3 regions of the Streptomyces sp. URMC 126 genome follow, and region 2 is predicted to be linked to each of the others. Evidence: riboswitches for the same ligand, from Rfam matches in the RefSeq annotation. Region 2 holds a riboswitch; each other region holds the start of a gene.
The links. Region 2 has a riboswitch for cobalamin ahead of ACSNOK_RS08465 (ribonucleoside-diphosphate reductase subunit alpha). Riboswitches for the same ligand answer to the same signal wherever they lie in the genome.

Region 1 (6,223 bases), on a different contig from region 2:
GCAGCTCCCAGACCGTGCCGCGCAGCCGGCCGCCGGGGACGAGGGCCGCGAGCGCCGCGCCGGTGCCGTGTTCGGCGGCGGTGACCGCGTGGCGGGTGAACTCGGCCCGGTGCAGGTCCTGGACCAGGGGCCAGACCGGGGCGAGGACGGTGTCGAACGCCGCCCGCTGGGCTCGGCGCAGAAGCCGCCAGGCGGCGGGGTCGTCCTCGTGCAGCCGGTGGACCCAGGGGGCCGGCGGCCGTCCGCCGTGGACGCGTTCCAGCTCCGGGCGGACGAGACTTGGGGCGGCCCGGACGGCGTCCAGCCCGTCCGCGAGGGTGTCGTGGAAGACGTCGAGGAAGCGGGGCGCCACCCCGAGGGGGACGAGGTCCGCGAGCGGTTCCGCCGCGGGCGGCAGGGCGCGGAGCAGCCGGTTCCGCCACCGGCCGAACAGCAGCGCGTCGCGGGGGTGGACGAGCATGCTCAGGGCCGCGTTGAGCTCCTGGAGCGGCGCCGGCCGGGGCGCGAACCGCACCCGGGCGAGGTCGTCCGCCGTCAAGTGGACGCGGAGCACCGCGTTCCCCCTCCCCCCACGCCAGCCTTTCGGTCTCGGCCTGAACGTTCGTCCGGACCGCCCGTCGACGGCGAGCATGCCTGCCGTGCCCCTCATCCGTACACGCGGGGGCCGTTCGACGAAGGGAACGCATCATGCCGTATACGAGCCGGGCCGTGGGCAGACGGTCCGTCATCGCCTCCGCCACGTCGGCGGGTCTGCTGCTCGCCGTGGGCGCGGCCGCACCGGCGCGGGCCGCCGGGGGCCGGCCGCTCGTCCCGGTGCTGCCGGCTCCGACCGGTCCGCACCGGGTCGGGGCGACCGTGCTGTACCTGGTCGACCGGTCCCGGCCCGACCCGCTGACACCGGCCGTCCCGGTCCGGGAGGTGATGGTCACGGTGTTCTACCCGGCCGGGCCGGTCCGGGGCCTCCCCCGGGCGCGGCATATGACGCCCGGCGCGGTCGTGCTCTTCCGGGAGATCGACGTCCGGGTGCACCGCCTGCCGGAGGCGGGTGTCGACTGGGCGGCCACGCGCGGCCACGCGTACGTCGACGCGCCCGCGCTCGCCGGGCGCCGGCCGGTGTTGCTGTACAGCCCAGGCGGCGGCGACCCGCGCACCATGGGCACCGGGCTCGCGGAGGATCTGGCGAGCCACGGGTACGTGGTGGCCGCCGTCGATCATCCGGGGGACGCCGGCGAGGTGGAGTTCCCGGTCGGGATGCCCGGACGGGAGCGGGTGCGGCCGACGGTCCTCACCGGGGAGCCGGGGCCGGACCTCTTCTCCGTCCTGGTCGAGACCCGGATCGCGGACCTCCGGTTCGTTCTGGACCGGCTGGCGGACCCGGCCACCGGCCGGTCGCTGCCCCCGGGGCTCGGCGCGGCCCTGGACCCGGGGCAAGTGGGCGTCTACGGGCACTCTCTCGGCGGGACGGCGGTGACCGAGGCGATGCGCCGGGACCGGCGGATCCGCGCGGCGGCGAACCTGGAGGGGTACCTCGACCACCCGCCGGGCGCCGACGGCCGTCCCGGGGAGCTGTTCCCGGTGGCGCGGGAGGGGGTGGACCGGCCGCTGCTGCTGGCCGGGACGGACGGGTTCCACAACGAGCGGTTCGAGCGGTCGTGGCCGGCCGTGACGGCACGCTCCGGCGGGCGGGTCGTGCGTCGTCGGCTGTCCCGTGCGGGGCACTGGGTGTTCACGGATTACGCGGCGTTGGCGCCGCGGTTCCAGGCGGAGGGGTTGATGTCGGCTCGGGATCGTGACGCGCTCGTCGGGCCGGGTGGGGCGGGGTGGTCGGTTCCCGTGGTGCGGGGGCTGGTGCGTTCGTTCTTCCACCGGGCCGGCGGGCTCGCCCCGGCCCCTCTCCCGGAGGGGGCACCCCCGTTTCACCGTTTCTCGCCGGGGCCGCGCCCCGGCACCCCCTGAGACCGCGCCGCCGCGCGCCGTCGGAACACGGCGGAACGGGGGTGCCCCCTCCGGGAGAGGGCCAGGGGCGTTCCCCCTCAGAACTCGAACCGCGCCAGCCGGAACACGTCCCGCAACCCGGGCACGCGGCTCGTCAGACCCGCCTCCGCGCGGGCCAGCGGCCCGATGTGGCGGACGTCGGGCAGGTCGCAGCCGCGGACGACGTCGAGACAGGTCAGCCCCGGGTGCAGGCGTTCCAGCGCGTGGAGGTCGTCGATGCCCCAGCGCACCGTCGCGCCGGTCCTGCGGAAGAGGGGCACCAGCCGTTGCAGACGGACGCCCAGGCCGCTGAGGCAGTCGAACAGGATCTGTCCGCGCGGGAAATGGCCGGCGATCCGCCGGATCAGCTGCTCCCCCTCGGCCGGCCGCAGGTACGGGGCGAGTCCTTCGAAGACGGCCACCACGGGCCGGTCGGCGGGCAGTTCCTCCAGCCAGCCGCCGGCGGTCACGGAGGTCGCGAGGGTGCGGTAGTCGCCGCCGGGCGACGGGAGGACACGGTTCCGGAGGGCGACGACCTCGGGGAGGTCGACGTCGATCCACCGGGTCTCCGGGAACCGGGCGAGGCGGTGCGCCCGGGTGTCGAGCCCGCAGGCCAGGTGGAGGACGGTGGCGCGGGGGCGACGGGCCAGGTAGGCGGCCGTCCAGTCGTCCAGGCAGCGGGCGCGCAGGGCGACGCCCGCCACGTTCACGGACGTCATGCCGGTCCTGCCGAAGTCGTAGTCGAGGCGTCGGACGGTCTGGAGGGCCGTGCGGTCGCGCAGGAGGGAGCGTCGGGAGCGGCTGTCGAGGGCGCGGGCGTGGAGGGTGGCGAGGAGGGTCTCCGGGACACCGGTGAGGGTGATCTTCTCGCGGTCCATGGGGCTCCTGACCGAAGGCGGATGCACTCCCCTTCACGGTAGACCCGCGGGGCGCCGCCCGTCCCGGTGTCGGCCCAAGCCGTGGGGGGACGGGCGGTGTCCGCGGACCGTCGGGGTCCGGTCAGCCCTCCGTCGCCGGGGCCGACGCGCCGCGCGCCGCCCAGCGCTGCTCGACCTTGGCGAAGCGCCAGTAGGCGAGGGCGGCGGCCCAGACCACCACGAACAGGCCGACGATGACGAAGCCGACGTTGTCGAGGTTCAGTCCGGCGATCCAGCCGGTGACCGCGTCGTCCAGCTCCAGCTTCTCGTGCAGCACGCCGACCAGTTCGATGGTGCCGATGAGGAAGGCGACGGCGATCGACAGGCCGGTGATGGTGAGGTTGTAGTAGACCTTGCGCACCGGGTTGGAGAACGCCCACTGGTAGGCGAAGTTCATGAACGTGCCGTCGAGGGTGTCGAAGAGGCTCATGCCGGCGGCGAACAGCAGCGGCAGGCAGAGGATCGCGTACCAGGGCAGTCCGGCGGCGGCGCCGCTGCCGGCCATGACCATCAGGGTGACCTCGGTGGCGGTGTCGAAGCCCAGGCCGAAGAGGAAGCCCAGCGGGTACATCTGGCCGGGGCGGCTGATCGAGCGGGTGAAGCGGCCGAGGATCCGGTTCATGAAGCCGCGCGAGTCGAGGTGCTGCTCCAGCTCGGCCTCGTCGTAGCGGCCCTCGCGCATCGAGCGGAAGATGCGCAGGATGCCCGCGAGGGCGACGAGGTTGAGGGCGGCGATGAGGTAGAGGAAGCCGCCCGAGACGGTGGTGCCGACGATGCCGAGCGTCTGGTGGGCGGACGAGTCCTCGTCCATCAGCGTGCTCGCCATATGCGTGCCGCCGGCGACCAGGGCGGCCATGGCGATGACGACGCTGGAGTGGCCGAGGGCGAACCAGAAGCCGACGGAGACCGGGCGCTTGCCGTCGGCCATCAGCTTGCGGGTGGTGTTGTCGATGGCGGCGATGTGGTCGGCGTCGAAGGCGTGCCGCATGCCGAGGGTGTAGGCGGTGACGCCGAGGCCGACGCCGTAGACCTTGGAGCCCACTTCGTAGTGGCTCGGGACGACCAGCAGGAAGAGCACGCCGAAGGCGACGACGTGCAGGGCGGCTATGACGGCGAGCAGGCCGGCGGTCCGCACCGTGTCCTGGCGGCGCCAGCGGAAGGCGGCGGACGGCCCGGCGGGCGCGTCGGTGGGCAGGGTCATCTTGGGGTTCACGCTCCAGCACCTCGTGGATCGGTTCACTGAGATGCCGTGGCCGGTCTCCTGGCTGACGGGTTCGTTCGCGCCCGCCCCCGCCTTCCCGGCAGCCGGCTGCGGCCAGTGGCTCCACGCGCCCGGCGGGCCGCGTGGAACGGGACGGTCACTCCCCGATCACAGTGGCGAGGGCCGCTCCGGAATCGGACTCCTCCCGGGGGGAGGGTCCTGCACCGGTCTTCCCGAACACCACGGCCGGGTCACTGTAACGCCCCTGCCAGTGCGGATACACCGAGAGTGGCGATTGTCATGTCCTGCCTCAGGGGGCGCTCCGGTCGCGCTACCGGCTTCCGTTCCACCGTGCGCTCCGGCCGCGTGCGCCCCGGGTCTTGACGCGGTGCGGAGCGCCCGGCCAGAGTCACCCATCACCCCGTCCGGCTCATGGTCCCCAACTCCCGTGCGCTGTTCGGGCGATGCCCGTGTCACGGTCCGTGCCGGCCTCGTGCGGGGTGATGGACGCGCCGGGCGGGCCGGTGCTACGAGTGCGGGTAACGCGCCAACGGGAAGGGCGGTCGCCATGGGAGTGAAAGCCGACGCACCGGACGGCCGGGACGGATTCGTCCGCCGCGTCGGGCCGTTCCAGGCCACCGCCATCAACATGAGCCAGATGTGCGGGATCGGCCCGTTCGTCACGATTCCGCTCATGGTCGCGGCCTTCGGCGGCCCGCAGGCCGTCATCGGCTTCCTGGCGGGGGCGCTGCTCGCCCTCGCGGACGGTCTGGTCTGGGCCGAGCTGGGCGCGTCCCTGCCGGGGGCGGGCGGCAGTTACGTCTACCTGCGGCAGGCGTTCCAGTACCGGACGGGCCGGCTGATGCCGTTCCTGTTCGTCTGGACGGCCATGCTCTACGTGCCGCTGGCCATGGCGAGCGGCGTGATGGGCTTCGTCCAGTACCTGGGCTACCTGTGGCCGGGCATGACCCCGACGCAGGGCGACCTGACCGGGCTGGCGCTCATCGTGGTGGTCGTGGCGCTGCTGTGGGGTCGGGTGGAGAACATGGCCCGGATCACGGCGGTCCTCTGGTGCGTGATGATCGCGGCGGTGGTGCTGGTGATCACCGCCGCGTTCACCCACTTCAGCGCGGACCGGGCGTTCACCTACCCGTCCCACGCCTTCGAGCTGACGAGCCATCACTTCTGGATCGGCTTCGCGGCGGGGCTGACCATCGGCATCTACGACTACGGCGGTTACTGGACGACCGCCTACATGGGCGCCGAGATCAAGGACCCGGGGCGCACCATTCCGCGCTCCATCATCTTCTCCATCCTCGGCATCATGGGCATCTATCTGCTGCTCCAGATCGGCACCCTGGGCGTCGTGGACTGGCGGGACATGCTCGACGCGGACAACGTCGCCTCGTCGTCCGTGGCCTCCGCCGTGCTGGAACGCACCTGGGGGCGGGGGGCCGCCGACGCCGTCACGGTGCTGGTGCTGATCACCGCCGTGGCATCGGTCTTCACCGGCCTCCTGGGCGCCTCCCGCATCCCCTACAACGCGGCGCGGGAGAAGGTGTTCTTCCGCGCCTTCGGCACCCTGCACCCGCGCCACCGCTTCCCCGTCCTCGGCCTGCTGAGCATGGGGGCGATCGGCTGCGTCGGCTTCCTGATCGGCCGTCACACCGACCTGGCCACCCTGATCCAGCTGCTGACCACGGTGATGGTGCTCGTCCAGGCGCTGGGGCAGATCGCGGCCGTCACCGTGCTGCGCCGCCGCCAGCCGACGCTGCCGCGCCCGTACCGGATGTGGCTCTACCCGCTGCCGAGCCTGGTGGCGCTGGTCGGCTGGCTCGTCATCTACGGTTACGCGGACCGCAATTCCCCCGGCCGGCACCCCATCGAGTGGTCGCTCGCCTGGTTCGGCGCGGGCTGCCTCGCCTTCCTGCTGTGGGCGCGGGTGGAGCGGGTCTGGCCGTTCGGGCCGCGGGAGATCAGCGAGGACTACCTGCCGGCCGGCGGCGGGGACGCCGACGAGGACGCCGCCCCGGAACCGGACGCGGGCACCGGTCCGGTGGAGCCCACGCCCGCCTGACGGACCGTCGGCGACCGGACGTCCACAAGGCCCCCCACGCCCGCCCCCGGACCG
Region 2 (6,583 bases):
ATCGTGGACACCGAGGACTGCGAGGCGCGGGAGACCGCGCACCGCGAGCGCGGCACGTCCCGTCCGATCACCGTGGTCGGCAACCCCGTCCTGCACAAGGAGTGCAAGGACGTCACGGAGTTCGACGACGACCTCGCCCGCCTCATCGACGACATGTTCGCCAGCCAGCGGACCGCCGAGGGCGTCGGCCTCGCCGCCAACCAGATCGGCGTCGACCTCAAGGTCTTCGTCTACGACTGCATGGACGACGAGGGCGTCCGGCACGTCGGCCACGTCTGCAACCCGGTCCTCGACGAGCTCCCGGCCGACCGCCGCGTCCTCGACGACTCCAACGAGGGCTGCCTGTCCGTCCCGACCGCGTACGCCCCGCTGGCCCGCCCCGACTACGCGGTGGTGCGCGGGCAGGACATGAAGGGCAACCCGATCGCCGTCCAGGGCACCGGCTACTTCGCCCGCTGCCTCCAGCACGAGACGGACCACCTGTACGGGTACCTGTACATCGACCGCCTCTCCAAGCGCGACCGCAAGGACGCGCTCCGGCAGATGGCCGAGGGCACGCCCCGCTACCCGGTCGTCCCGAACGACTGACGCGTCCCGGCCGGGCGGCGCCCGCACCCCCGCCCGGCCTCGCGCTCAGGCGCTCCCCGCCCGGTCGCCCGCTCAGGCGCTCCCGCGCAGCCGTTCGCGGAGCGCCTCCTCGCGGGCGGCCTCCTCGGGCGGGAGCACGTCGGAGGGGAAGTCGGACGGCTCGAAGATCCGCCGGAGTTCGACGACGCCCTCCCGGAACGGGATGCGCGTCGCCCACTCCCGGGCCTGGTCCATCGAGTCCACCCGGATGACCCAGTAGCCGGCGATCAGCTCGCCGATCTCGTCGAACGGCCCGTCGATCACACTGGGCTTCCCGCCCGCGAACACCACCCGGGCGCCCTCCGAGGACGCCCACAGCCCGTCGGCGGCCAGCAGCGCGCCCGCCTTGGCCAGGGCCTCGTTGTACCGCTGCATGTCGGCGATCTCCTGCCGGGTCGGCAGCACGCCGGCCTCGGACTCCTCGGTCGCCTTGACGATCATCATGACGCGCATCAGGTGTGTCTCCTGTCCCGTTGCTGCCCCCTGATGACCAGCCTCCCCGCCGGCGGACGCCAGCCGGGCGCCCCGGCCGCCGTGTCGCCGGTTTTTCGCGAGAACGGGAGCGGGCCCTCCCGGAAATCTCCGGAAGGGCCCGCCGGTCGCCGAAACGTGCCGGCTCAGAACTCGTCGTCGAACGCGACCGTGCCCTCGACCGCCACCTGGTACGCGGAGGCGCGGCGCTCGAAGAAGTTGGTCAGCTCCTGGACGTTCTGCAGCTCCATGAAGGAGAACGGGTTCTCCGAGCCGTAGACCGGGGCGAAGCCGAGGCGCTGGAGGCGCTGGTCGGCGACGCACTGGAGGTACTCGCGCATGGACTCGGTGTTCATGCCCGGCAGGCCCTCGCCGCACAGGTCGCGGCCGAACTGGAGCTCCGCCTCGACGGCCTCCTTCAGCATGTCGGTGACCTGCTGCTGGAGCTCGTCGTCGAAGAGGTCGGGCTCCTCCTGGCGGACGGTGTCCACGACCTCGAACGCGAAGTTCATGTGCATCGTCTCGTCACGGAACACCCAGTTGGTGCCGGTGGCGAGGCCGTGCAGCAGACCGCGCGAGCGGAACCAGTACACGTACGCGAACGCGCCGTAGAAGAACAGGCCCTCGATGCACGCGGCGAAGCAGATCAGGTTGAGCAGGAAGCGGCGGCGGTCGGCCTTCGTCTCCAGCCGGTCGATCTTCTCGACCGAGTCCATCCACTTGAAGCAGAACTGCGCCTTGTCGCGGATGGAGGGGATGTTCTCCACGGCCGCGAACGCCGCCGCGCGCTCCTCCGGGTCGGGCAGGTAGGTGTCGAGCAGCGTCAGATAGAACTGGACGTGCACGGCCTCCTCGAAGAGCTGCCGCGACAGGTACAGCCGCGCCTCGGGGGAGTTGATGTGCTTGTACAGCGTCAGCACGAGGTTGTTGGCCACGATCGAGTCGCCGGTCGCGAAGAACGCGACGAGCCGGCCGATCATGTGCTGCTCGCCCGGGGAGAGCTTCGCGAGGTCGGCCACGTCGGAGTGGAGGTCGACCTCCTCCACGGTCCAGGTGTTCTTGATCGCGTCGCGGTAGCGGTCGTAGAAGTCCGGGTACCGCATGGGACGCAGGGTCAGCTCGAAGCCCGGGTCGAGCAGGTTCTTCTGAGTAGAGGCTTCCGGCACGGAGTGCTGCCCTTCAGGGGTGGTGGTCGGGCGACGGGCGGGCATTACTGGCAGGCCTCGCAGGACTCGGGGTTCTCAAGGGAGCAGGCGATGGCGTCCGCGTCGGGCGCGGCCTGCTGGACGGGGACGGTGGCGGGGGCGCTCGAAGCGGAGGAGCCGCCACCGGACGCCGCGCGGGCGATCCGGGTCGCCGGACGCGAGCGCAGGTAGTACGTGGTCTTGATGCCCTGCTTCCAGGCGTACGCGTACATCGAGCTGAGCTTGCCGATGGTGGGCGAGGCCATGAACAGGTTGAGCGACTGGCTCTGGTCCAGGTACGGGGTGCGGGCCGCGGCCATGTCGATCAGGGCGCGCTGCGGGATCTCCCAGGCGGTGCGGTAGAGGTCGCGCACCTCCTGCGGGATCCAGTTCATGTCCTGGATCGAGCCGTTGGCGTCGGTCATCGCGTCACGCGTGGCGCGGTCCCACACGCCGAGCTTCTTCAGGTCCTCCACCAGGTAGGTGTTGACCTGGAGGAACTCACCGCTGAGCGTCTCGCGCTTGAACAGGTTCGACACCTGCGGCTCGATGCACTCGTAGACGCCGGCGATGGACGCGATCGTCGCGGTCGGCGCGATGGCCAGCAGCAGCGAGTTGCGCATGCCGACGGAGGCGATCCGGGCGCGCAGCGCGTCCCAGCGCTCGGCCCAGGTCGGCTCGGTGTTCGGGTAGTGGTCCGGGTGCAGCACGCCGCGCGCGGTGCGGGTCGCGGACCAGGCCGGGTGCGGGCCGTGCCGCTCGGCGAGGTCGGCGGACGCCTCGTACGCCGCGAGCATGATCCGCTCGGAGATCCGGGTGGACAGCGCCTTCGCCTCGGGGGAGTCGAAGGGCAGCCGCAGCCGGAAGAAGACGTCCTGGAGGCCCATCAGGCCCAGACCGACCGGCCGCCAGCGGGAGTTGGAGTTCCCCGCCTGCTCGGTCGGGTAGAAGTTGATGTCCACGACGCGGTCGAGGAAGGTGACGGCCGTGCGGACCGTGCGGTCGAGCTTCTCCCAGTCCATCTCGCCGTCCGCGCCGAGGTGGGCGGCGAGGTTGACGGAGCCGAGGTTGCAGACCGCGGTCTCGCCGTCGTTCGTGACCTCCAGGATCTCCGTGCAGAGGTTGGAGGAGTGGACGACCTGGCCGGGCTCGGCGGTCTGGTTGGCGGTGCGGTTGGCGGCGTCCTTGAACGTCATCCAGCCGTTGCCGGTCTGCGCCAGGGTGCGCATCATCCGGGCGTAGAGCACCCGCGCCGGGATGGTCTTGACGGCCTTGCCCTCGGCCTCGTACCGGCGGTACGCGGCGTCGAACTCGTCGCCGTACAGGTCGACCAGGTCCGGGGTGTCGGCCGGGGAGAACAGCGACCAGTCGGCGTCGGCCTCGACGCGGCGCATGAACTCGTCCGGGATCCAGTGCGCGATGTTCAGGTTGTGGGTGCGGCGGGCCTCTTCGCCGGTGTTGTCGCGGAGCTCCAGGAACTCCTCGATGTCCGCGTGCCAGGTCTCCAGGTAGACGCAGGCCGCGCCCTTGCGCCGGCCGCCCTGGTTGACGGCGGCGACGGAGGCGTCGAGCGTCCGCAGGAACGGCACGATGCCGTTGGAGTGGCCGTTGGTGCCGCGGATCAGCGAACCGCGCGAGCGGATGCGGCTGTAGGACAGACCGATGCCGCCCGCGTGCTTCGACAGCCGCGCGACCTGGTGGTAGCGGTCGTAGATCGAGTCCAGCTCGTCCAGCGGCGAGTCCAGCAGGTAGCAGGACGACATCTGCGGGTGGCGCGTGCCGGAGTTGAAGAGCGTGGGGGAGGACGGGAGGTACGAGAGCGTGCTGGTGAGGCGGTAGAGCTCGGCCACGTCCTCCAGGGCGCGGACCGAGTGGTCCTCGGCCAGACCGCAGGCCACGCGCAGCAGGAAGTGCTGCGGGGTCTCGATCACGTTCCGGGTGATCGGGTGGCGCAGCAGGTAGCGGCTGTGCAGGGTGCGCAGGCCGAAGTAGCCGAAGCGGTCGTCGGCGCCGTCGGCGAGCGCGGCGTCGACGAGGGCGTCGAGGCGCTCGGCGTGGGTGCGGACGAACGCGGCGGTCTCGTCGGCGATCAGGCCCTCGCGGTGGCCGGTGGCGACGGACGCGGAGAAGGAGACCGCGCCCTGCCCGGCCGCCTCCTCGGCGATGGCGAGCGTGAGGAGCCGCGCGGCGAGCCGCGAGTACTCGGGCTCCTCGGAGATCAGCCCGGCCGCGGCCTCGGTGGCCAGCGAGCGCAGTTCGGCCTCGTCCGACCCGGGGTGCCGGCCGCGCAGCGCGGCGGCGGCGACCTTGCCGGGGTCGGTGGCGGGCAGATCGGCGGTGAGCTCCGTCAGGGTGCGCAGGAGCGCGGTCCCGGGGCCGCCGGTCGCTACCGTGTCCGCCTCGGGCGCTGAAACCGGACCTGAAGCTGGTTCCGCGGGCGCGATCGTCACGTGTGGCTCTCCCTCGCTCGGCTGGGGGCCCGGCGGGAGGGCAGGGGGGCGCGCACGCGCAGGCGGCGGCGTACGGAGGCCGTACGAGGCGTGCGCGCGGGCGTCCACCGGCCCAACCCGCGAGGCCCGGACGTGTTCAGACGCCGTACCGGGCGGGCCCGGTGATGGCGTGCTGCCGGCAGGTCCTCGGACTGCGGAACGGGTGGATTGGGCCCGTACGTACACCGTTGCGGGACAGTTCCGGATTTCCACCGGATTCCCCTGCGGCGACAGCGAGCACGAGCATACATCTAGTGCCGACGGTCGCGCGTGCCCCCACATGTTGTGTCGTCCCGTCATGAGGCGGTCGCGGAATGTGCTAACGGGAAGGGGGCCGAGCCGCCGTTCACGGAAGCGATCGCCACTCGCCGGGCGGGAGAAGGGCGGGGCGCTCGGGCTTCACGAAAGCGTAGGCGGACCTGTTCCAGGGATCGGGCCCGCCGGGCGGCAGAACGTCCGTACGATCCGCTCATGTCGAACGGGAGATCGATCACAGTCGGGCCCGAAGTCGTCCTGACGCGCGGCGGAACCACGGCCTCCTTCGACGGGGCGCGCCTGCGTGTCGGCCGGGACCGGACGGTATGGACGCTGCCCCTCCGGGCGCTGGACTCCGCGGCATGGACCCCGGACGGCGCGGTGCGGGTCGGCATCCACGGGGACCCGGGCCGGCACGACCACGGCCTCGGCCGGGCCGTGGTGCTGCGGGCGCCCAACCGTCGATCCGCGGAGGCGTTCCTCGCGCGGGGTGGTCACCAGCCTCGTCGGGGGCGGGGCGCGGCGTCACCTCCGTGGTGACCGCTTGGGGGTCCTCCCCGGCGGCGTACGAGGGGCGCGTCGAGCTCGTCTACGACCCCGAGGACCCCAGGCGAGCCAGTCGGCCCCTCACGGTCGGCTTCGCCTTCCGGACCCTGTTGCTCGCGGCTGTGGCCCTCGTTCCCACGCTGGTCTTCCTCTCCTGCGTCCGCTCCAACCTGCCGTGGTGACGCCCCATGCCCGGCCCGTGCCGCCCTGGCCGCCGGCGGCCGTCACCACGACGCGGACTCCCGCGACCTCGGCCACCTGGCCGGCGGCAGGGAGGCGGGCCGCGCCGGGGGACGGCCGTAACCGCCCTGGGCGTCAGTGCCCGCCCGGCGCTCCCGCCGTCGCCGGGGGCAGCTCCACCTGGACGCCCGGGTCGCCCGCGTCCGCCGTGTAGTCGGAGGGGCGCGTCGCGTCCACGCCGTCCGGCACCTTGGTGGCCCGGAAGACGAGGGTGAGGACGACGGCGACCAGGACGTTCAGCGCGAAGGCCGTGAGCCCGATGTACCCCTTCTCCCCGATCAGAGGGATGACGTTGGTGTTGCCGAAGTGATCCTGCGTGGCACTCGGGGTGTCGTACGCGCGCCAGGTGCCGTAGATCATGCCCACCGCCCAGCCCGCCAGCAGCGCCCAGCGGTGGAACCAGCGGGTGAACAGGCCGCCGACCAGGGCGGGGACGGTCTGGAGGATCCAGATGCCGCCCAGCAGCTGGAAGTTGATGGCGACCGTCTTGTCCATGGTGAGGACGAAGACGAGCGCGCCCACCTTCACCAGCAGCGAGGCCAGCTTGGAGACCTTCGCCTCGTGCGCGGGCGAGGCGTCCGGCCGCAGGAAGTCCTTGTAGATGTTGCGGGTGAAGAGGTTGGCGGCGGCGATGGACATGATGGCCGCCGGGACCAGGGCGCCGATGCCGATCGCCGCGAAGGCGACGCCGGCGAACCAGTCGGGGAACATGTCCTCGAAGAGCTGCGGGATGGCCAGCTGGCCGTTCTTCACCTTGACCCCGGCCGCCAC
Region 3 (6,583 bases), on a different contig from region 2:
GGTCCCCACCTCCGCGACCGGGCAGTTCCGCTTCTACGCGGCCGAGGGCACCTGGACGGTGCGCGCGCTCGTCCCGGGCGCGACCGCCGACCGTACGGTCGTCGCCCAGCCGGGCGGGCTGGCGGAGGTGGCGATCGCCGTATAAGGCGGCGTACACCGCATGAGGCGGCACACGTCTTGAAGGACGCCGCCCACTGAGCACGGCGCCTCGCGCGCCGGACCGGCCGGAGGGCCGCACCCCGGGGTTTGGACGCCCTGATGGCGGGGTGCGGCCCTCCGGCGCGCCCTCCGCGGCGCGCCACGGGCGCGCTGTACGGCGACCGGGCCCCGCCGTACCGTTGAAGCATGTACGCGCGGCGGCGTCACCTGTACTTCGCCATGATGGGCACGTGCGTCGGGATGTTCGTCCTGGCCTGGGCCGTCGTCCGGCTGTGGTCCGTGCCCGCCGCCATCGGCATGTGCCTGTTCGCGATGGTGATCCCCCCGGTGGCGGCCATCGTGGCCAACCGCCGGGGTCCGGACGACCGCTGGTGGGACGAGGAGACGGGCGACCCCGAGTCCGACCGCTGGTGGAACGAGCTGGACGACCGGCGCGGGCGGGACGACCAGCGGGACGGCCCGTAGAGCGATCCCAGAGCGGCCCCAGATCGGTCCTGGAGCGGCCGCTGAGGCGAGCGGTCAGTAGACCAGCGCCTGCACCCCGTCCGCCATGGCCTCGCCGACGAAGACCTGGGCCCCCGCGATGCGCGCGCCCTCGATCAGGTCCTTCTCCTCGATGTCCCGCCGCGCCGCGCACTGCGTACAGACGGTGATCATGCCGCCGCCCGCCCGGATGCCGTCGATCAGCTCCGGCAGCGGCGCCGCGTGCGGCAGTTCGAACTCCGCCGCCCGGCCCGGCAGGGCGAACCAGGACGACTCCCCCGTCAGCCACAGCGAGACCTCGACGCCGCTCGCGACGGCGACGGCCGCCACCGTGAACGCCTGCGAGCACCGCTCGGGCGCGTCCGCGCCCGCCGTCACCTTGATCACGAGCTTCTTCCGCATGGGATCACTCTAGGCCGGACGCCCGTACCGGGGGCCCTCCGCGGCCCGTCCCACCTCACACCGCCGATCCGGAGCGGGCCGACTAGACTCGTCGCAGGTCCGTAACCCCTCACTCCGACCGAGGAGCGCGCTCGTGCTTGAGGCAGTCTTCACCACCCTGCTGGTCCTGGTCGCCGTCGGCGTTCTCGCGTTCGCCGGGCTGACCTGGAAGAAGCTGTACCAGGGCCAGCGCTGACCCCTCCTTGTTCGCCCCCTACAGATCGTCTGAGCTGATCCCATGATCGAGATTCCCTCCGACCTCCACCGGGACCTCGTGCCCCTCGTCTTCCTCCTCGGCAAGTGGGAGGGGGCGGGCGTCGCCGACTTCCCGGGCTCCGAGAAGTGCAACTTCGGGCAGGAAGTCACCTTCACCCACGACGGCCGGGACTTCCTGGAGTACGTCTCGCACAGCTGGGTGCTCGACGCCGAGGGGAACAAGGTCCGCCCGCTGGAGACCGAGAGCGGCTACTGGCGGATCGACAAGGACCGCAAGGTCGAGGTCGTCATGATCCGCGACCAGGGCGTCGTCGAGGTCTGGTACGGCGAGCTCGCCGACAAGAAGCCGCAGATCGACATCGTCACGGACGCGGTCGCACGGACCGCCGCGTCCGGCCCGTACTCGGGCGGCAAGCGCCTCTACGGGTACGTCAAGGGCGACCTGATGTGGGTCGGCGAGAAGGCCACCCCCGAGGTGCCGCTGCGGCCGTACATGTCCGCGCAGCTGAAGAAGACCGCCGACGTGGCCGCTCTGGAGGAGTGGGCGCGGAACCTGCCGGACGACCTGCCGGACGGCGTCTCCTTCTTCCGCCCGGACGGCACCCCGTACAACCCCGAGCAGCCGTAACCCCCGGCTGTCGTACAAGTCGCACGAAGCGCCCCGCGGGGGAAGTCCGGTCGAAATCCGGCGCTGACCCGCAACGGTAGGCGGAACACCCGTTCCGCGAGCCCGATCACCCGCGGCGGCGTCAGCTCCTGACAACTCGCCGTGGACTGCGAGGGGAGGCCCCCCGCAGCGCGGCGGGGCTCCTTACGGGCACGCGTGCCCGGGCCCACGGCCCGAGCCGAAGGCGTCCCCTTGGCCGTCACCGCCCAGGCCCCACCCGGCACCACCGCACCGGCACGGCGGATCCCGCTGCCACCCCTGCTCGCCGGGCTGACCGTGGCCCTCCTCGGCTCCCTCCTCTGCTGCGTCGCCCTGGGCTCCTCCGGCATCGGCTGGGGGCGCGTGCTGCGCTATCTGGGCGCCGGGCTGACCGGCGGCCGGATCGGGGCGGACGAGATCTCCGCCTACACCATCGTCTGGGAGCTGCGCTTCCCGCGCGCCCTGCTGGCGGCCGTGGTCGGCGCCGGTCTCGCCGCCGTCGGCGTGGCCACCCAGGCGCTGGTCCGCAACGCCCTCGCCGACCCGTTCGTGCTCGGCATCTCCTCCGGCGCCGCCGTCGGCGCCAACGCGGTGCTCCTCTTCGGCGTGCTCGGCTCGCTCGGCGTATGGGCGCTGTCCAGCGCGGCGTTCCTCGCCGCGCTCGCCTCGATGGCCCTGGTCTACGCGGCGGCCCGCAGTACCGGGCACGGGCTGACCCCCCTGCGGCTGGTGCTGGTGGGGACCGCGATGTACTACGGCTTCTCCGCGATCACCACTCTGATGGTCTTCAGCGCGGACCGGGGCGACGCCGCCCGCTCGGCGATGATGTGGCTGCTCGGCAGCCTCGGCGGGGCGAGCTGGCAGTCCGTGCCGATCGCCGCCGGTGCCGTGCTGCTGGGCCTGGGCTACCTGCTGTGGTCGGCGCGCGGCCTGAACGTCCTGGCCATGGGCGACGAGACGTCGTCCGCGCTCGGCGTCGACCCCGAGCGGCGGCGCCGGGTGCTGTTCGTCGTGGTGGCGGCCGTCACCGGTGCCGTCGTCGCCGTCAGCGGCGCCATCGGCTTCGTCGGGCTGATGGTCCCGCACGCCACCCGGATGCTGGTCGGCGCCGACCACCGCCGCGTCCTCGCCGTCGCGCCGCTGCTGGGCGCCGTGCTGCTGGTGTGGGTGGACGTCGTCTCGCGGCTGCTGCTCGCGCCCGTCGAACTGCCCGTCGGCGTGATCACCGCGCTGATCGGCGTGCCCTGCTTCATCCTGCTGATGCGCCGGCGCGGCTACACCTTCGGAGGGGCCTGATGCGGGTCGACATCGAGGACCTGTCGGTCGAGGTGGCCGGCGCCCGGCTGGTCCGGGACGTGGAACTGCGGGCCGAGAGCGGCCAGTTCGTCGGCGTCGTCGGCCCCAACGGCAGCGGGAAGTCGACGCTGCTGCGGTGCGTGTACCGGGCGCTGCGGCCGACGTACGGCCGGGTGCTGCTGGACGGCGACGACCTGCACGGGCTCACCGCCCGCGAGGGCGCCCGGCGGCTGGCGGCGCTGCCGCAGGAGTCGGGCGGCGAGTTCGACTTCACGGTCGCCGAAGTCGTCGCGATGGGCCGTATGCCGCACCAGCGGGCGGCCGGCCGCACCTCCCGCGAGGACACCGACGTCTGCGCGGCGGCCCTGGAGCGGGTCGGCGCCGGGCACCTCGCGGAACGCGGCTTCCTGACCCTCTCCGGCGGCGAGAAGCAGCGCGTGCTGATCGCGCGCGCCCTGGCCCAGCAGCCGAGGGTGCTCGTCCTGGACGAGCCGACCAACCACCTGGACATCAGCCAGCAGCTCGAAGTCCTCGCCCTGGTACGGGAGTCCGGTCTCACCGTGCTCGCCGCGCTGCACGACCTCAACCTCGCCGCGACCCACTGCGACGTCCTGTACGTCGTCCACGGCGGCCGGCTCGTCGCCTCCGGACCGCCGGACGAGGTGCTGACCGCCGGTCTCCTCGCCGACGTCTTCGGCGTACGGGCGCACCGGGTGCCCCACCCGGTGTCCGGCGTCCCGCAACTCCTCTTCGACCGCCTGCCCCGGTGACCCCCTTCCCCAGGAGCCCCGTCATGCGCACCGCCCGTGCCCTCGTCTGTCTGGCCACCGCCCTCGCCCTGGCGGGCTGCGGCGCCCAGGTGGACGACGAGAAGTCCGACGACGCGAAGAAGTCCTCGGCGTCCGGCCATTACCCCGTCACCATCGAGAACTGCGGGGTGAAGACGGTGTACGACAAGGCGCCGCGGCGGGTGGTGACCAACGACGTGGGCATCGCGGAGATCATGTTCGCGCTCGGCCTAGAGGACCACATGGCCGGCTACGTGGCACCCGCCTACAAGACGAGCCACTCGGAAGACGTCCCCTGGAAGGACGGCTACGACAAGGTCAAGCGGCTGTCCACGAAGCAGATCAACAAGGAGATGGTCCTCGACGCCAAGGCCGACCTCGTCTTCGCCGGCTGGAACTACGGCTTCGGCGAGGGCGACGGCTTCACGCCCGCCGCGCTGAAGAAGCTGGGCATCGGCTCGTACGTGCTCACCGAGTCCTGCCGGAGCGGCAGCGGCAAGGAGCGGGGCGTGATGCCGCCGCTGGAGGCGCTCTACACCGATCTCACCACCCTGGGGAAGATCTTCGACGTGGAGGACCGGGCGGCGAAGCTCGTCGCCGGGTTCAAGAAGAAGGTCGCCGACGCCCAGGCCACGATCCCCGCCGACGGCAAGCGGCCCAAGGTCTTCCTCTACGACGACGGCCGCGACAAGCCGGTGACGGCGGGCGCCTTCGCCGGGCCGCACGACATCATCACCAAGGCCGGCGGCGACCATGTGATGAGCGACCTGAAGGACACCTGGACGACGGTCGGCTGGGAGACGGTGGTGGACCGGCGGCCCGACGTCATCGTCATCAACAACTACGGCGACGTCGGCGCCGAGGAGAAGCGGAAGTTCCTGCTCTCCTACCCGCCGCTGGCCGACGTCCCGGCCGTGAAGAACAAGCGGATCTTCGTCCTGGACTATGTGGACCTCGTGGAGAGCCCGCGCAACCCGGAGGCGATCGCGGCCCTGGCCCGCTACCTCAAGGAGGTCCGCGAGGGCTGACCCAAGGAGATTCGCGAGAGCTGATCCAAGGGGATCCGCGAAGGTGGTCGGGGGAGCCCCGGGCAGGCGGCCGGGACCCGGGAGCCGCCCGAGGGGGGCCGGGAAGGGCCGGCCCCGCCTAGACTGGAGAGGTGGTGGACACCGACTGGCAGAGCGATCTCCGTAAGCGCGGCTACCGGCTGACGCCGCAGCGCCAGCTGGTGCTGGAGGCGGTCGACCGGCTGGAGCACGCGACGCCGGACGACATCCTCACCGAGGTCCGCAAGACGGCCGGCGGCGTCAACATCTCCACCGTCTACCGGACGCTGGAGCTCCTGGAGGAGCTCGGCCTGGTCAGCCACGCCCACCTCGGCCACGGCGCCCCCACGTACCATCTCGCGGACCGGCACGACCACATACACCTGGTCTGCCGGGACTGCACCGGGGTGATCGAGGCGGACCTGTCGGTGGCCGCCGGCTTCACCGAGAAGCTGCGAGCGGAGTTCGGTTTCGACACCGACATGAAGCATTTCGCGATCTTCGGCCGGTGCGGCTCCTGCTCGTCCGGGAAGGCCGCCGCGGGGAAGACCCCGGCCGGGTCGTAGGCCGGGCCGTACGGGGCATCCGGCCCCGCCGCGCGAGTCGTAGGCTGGGCGCATGCTGCGTCAATCCAAGAGCCCTCTGCTGTCGCTGCCCGGCGCCGTCCCCGCCGAGGGCCCGGACGAAGGCGTCGCCGCGCACTACGGCGACCCGTTCCGCGAGCAGCGCGCGCTCGCCGACGGGTCCGGCTTCGTCGACCTCTCCCACCGCGGCGTGGTCACGGTCTCCGGCGACGACCGGCTCGGCTGGCTGCACCTGCTGCTCACCCAGCACGTCAGCGAGCTGCCGCCCGGGCAGGCCACCGAGGCGCTGGTCCTCACCGCGAACGGCCACATCGAGCACGCCCTCTCCCTCGTCGACGACGGCACGACCGTCTGGGCGCACGTGGAACCCGGCACCCAGGAGGCGCTGATCGCCTACCTGGAGAGCATGAAGTTCTTCTACCGGGTCGAGGTCGCCGACCGCACCGACGAGATCGCCGTCGTCCACCTGCCCGCCGGCTCGATCGCCGAGGTCCCCGACGGCGTCGTCGTCCGCGAGACCCCGCACGGGCGCGACCTGTTCCTGCCGCGCGAGCGGCTGGAGGAGTTCGCGGCCGGCCACGGGCCGGCGGCGGGCGTCCTCGCCCTGGAGGCCCTGCGCGTCGAGGCGCACCGGCCGCGGCTGGGGCTGGAGACGGACCACCGGACGATCCCGCATGAGCTCGGACTCATCGGCACCGCCGTGCATCTCCAGAAGGGGTGCTACCGGGGCCAGGAGACCGTCGCTCGCGTCCAGAACCTGGGCAAGCCGCCGCGTCGGCTCGTCTTCCTCCACCTGGACGGGAGCGAGGTGCACCTGCCGGGGCACGGTGCCCCGGTGCGGCTCGCCTCGGACGGGCCCGACGGGCGGCAGCTCGGGTTCGTGACGACTGCCGTGCGCCATCACGAGCTGGGGCCGATCGCGCT

Region 1: linked by a shared signal. The riboswitch ahead of ACSNOK_RS28910 (HoxN/HupN/NixA family nickel/cobalt transporter) and the one ahead of ACSNOK_RS08465 (ribonucleoside-diphosphate reductase subunit alpha) in region 2 are both predicted to bind cobalamin.
Region 3: linked by a shared signal. The riboswitch ahead of ACSNOK_RS24115 (FecCD family ABC transporter permease) and the one ahead of ACSNOK_RS08465 (ribonucleoside-diphosphate reductase subunit alpha) in region 2 are both predicted to bind cobalamin.

What each region holds. Positions count from the first base shown of each region.
Region 1 is NZ_JBPQTX010000353.1:614-6,836, forward strand. Features, by position in the region: gene ACSNOK_RS28895 (ArsR/SmtB family transcription factor) at 1-553, opposite strand, end outside; gene ACSNOK_RS28900 (alpha/beta hydrolase family protein) at 688-1,956, shown strand; gene ACSNOK_RS28905 (class I SAM-dependent methyltransferase) at 2,034-2,852, opposite strand; gene ACSNOK_RS28910 (HoxN/HupN/NixA family nickel/cobalt transporter) at 2,974-4,092, opposite strand; cobalamin riboswitch at 4,126-4,352, opposite strand; gene ACSNOK_RS28915 (APC family permease) at 4,661-6,169, shown strand.
Region 2 is NZ_JBPQTX010000045.1:21,937-28,519, reverse strand. Features, by position in the region: gene def (peptide deformylase) at 1-588, shown strand, start outside; gene ACSNOK_RS08475 (YciI family protein) at 661-1,080, opposite strand; gene ACSNOK_RS08470 (ribonucleotide-diphosphate reductase subunit beta) at 1,245-2,201, opposite strand; gene ACSNOK_RS08465 (ribonucleoside-diphosphate reductase subunit alpha) at 2,309-4,732, opposite strand; adenosylcobalamin-variant (AdoCbl-variant) riboswitch at 4,905-5,005, opposite strand; gene ACSNOK_RS08460 (hypothetical protein) at 5,243-5,566, shown strand; gene ACSNOK_RS08455 (hypothetical protein) at 5,563-5,754, shown strand; gene mctP (monocarboxylate uptake permease MctP) at 5,888-6,583, opposite strand, start outside.
Region 3 is NZ_JBPQTX010000232.1:3,287-9,869, forward strand. Features, by position in the region: gene ACSNOK_RS24095 (DUF1416 domain-containing protein) at 1-145, shown strand, start outside; gene ACSNOK_RS24100 (DUF3099 domain-containing protein) at 346-624, shown strand; gene ACSNOK_RS24105 (DsrE family protein) at 679-1,044, opposite strand; gene ACSNOK_RS24110 (FABP family protein) at 1,322-1,927, shown strand; cobalamin riboswitch at 1,921-2,059, shown strand; gene ACSNOK_RS24115 (FecCD family ABC transporter permease) at 2,159-3,241, shown strand; gene ACSNOK_RS24120 (ABC transporter ATP-binding protein) at 3,241-4,011, shown strand; gene ACSNOK_RS24125 (ABC transporter substrate-binding protein) at 4,035-5,057, shown strand; gene ACSNOK_RS24130 (Fur family transcriptional regulator) at 5,189-5,641, shown strand; gene ygfZ (CAF17-like 4Fe-4S cluster assembly/insertion protein YgfZ) at 5,694-6,583, shown strand, end outside.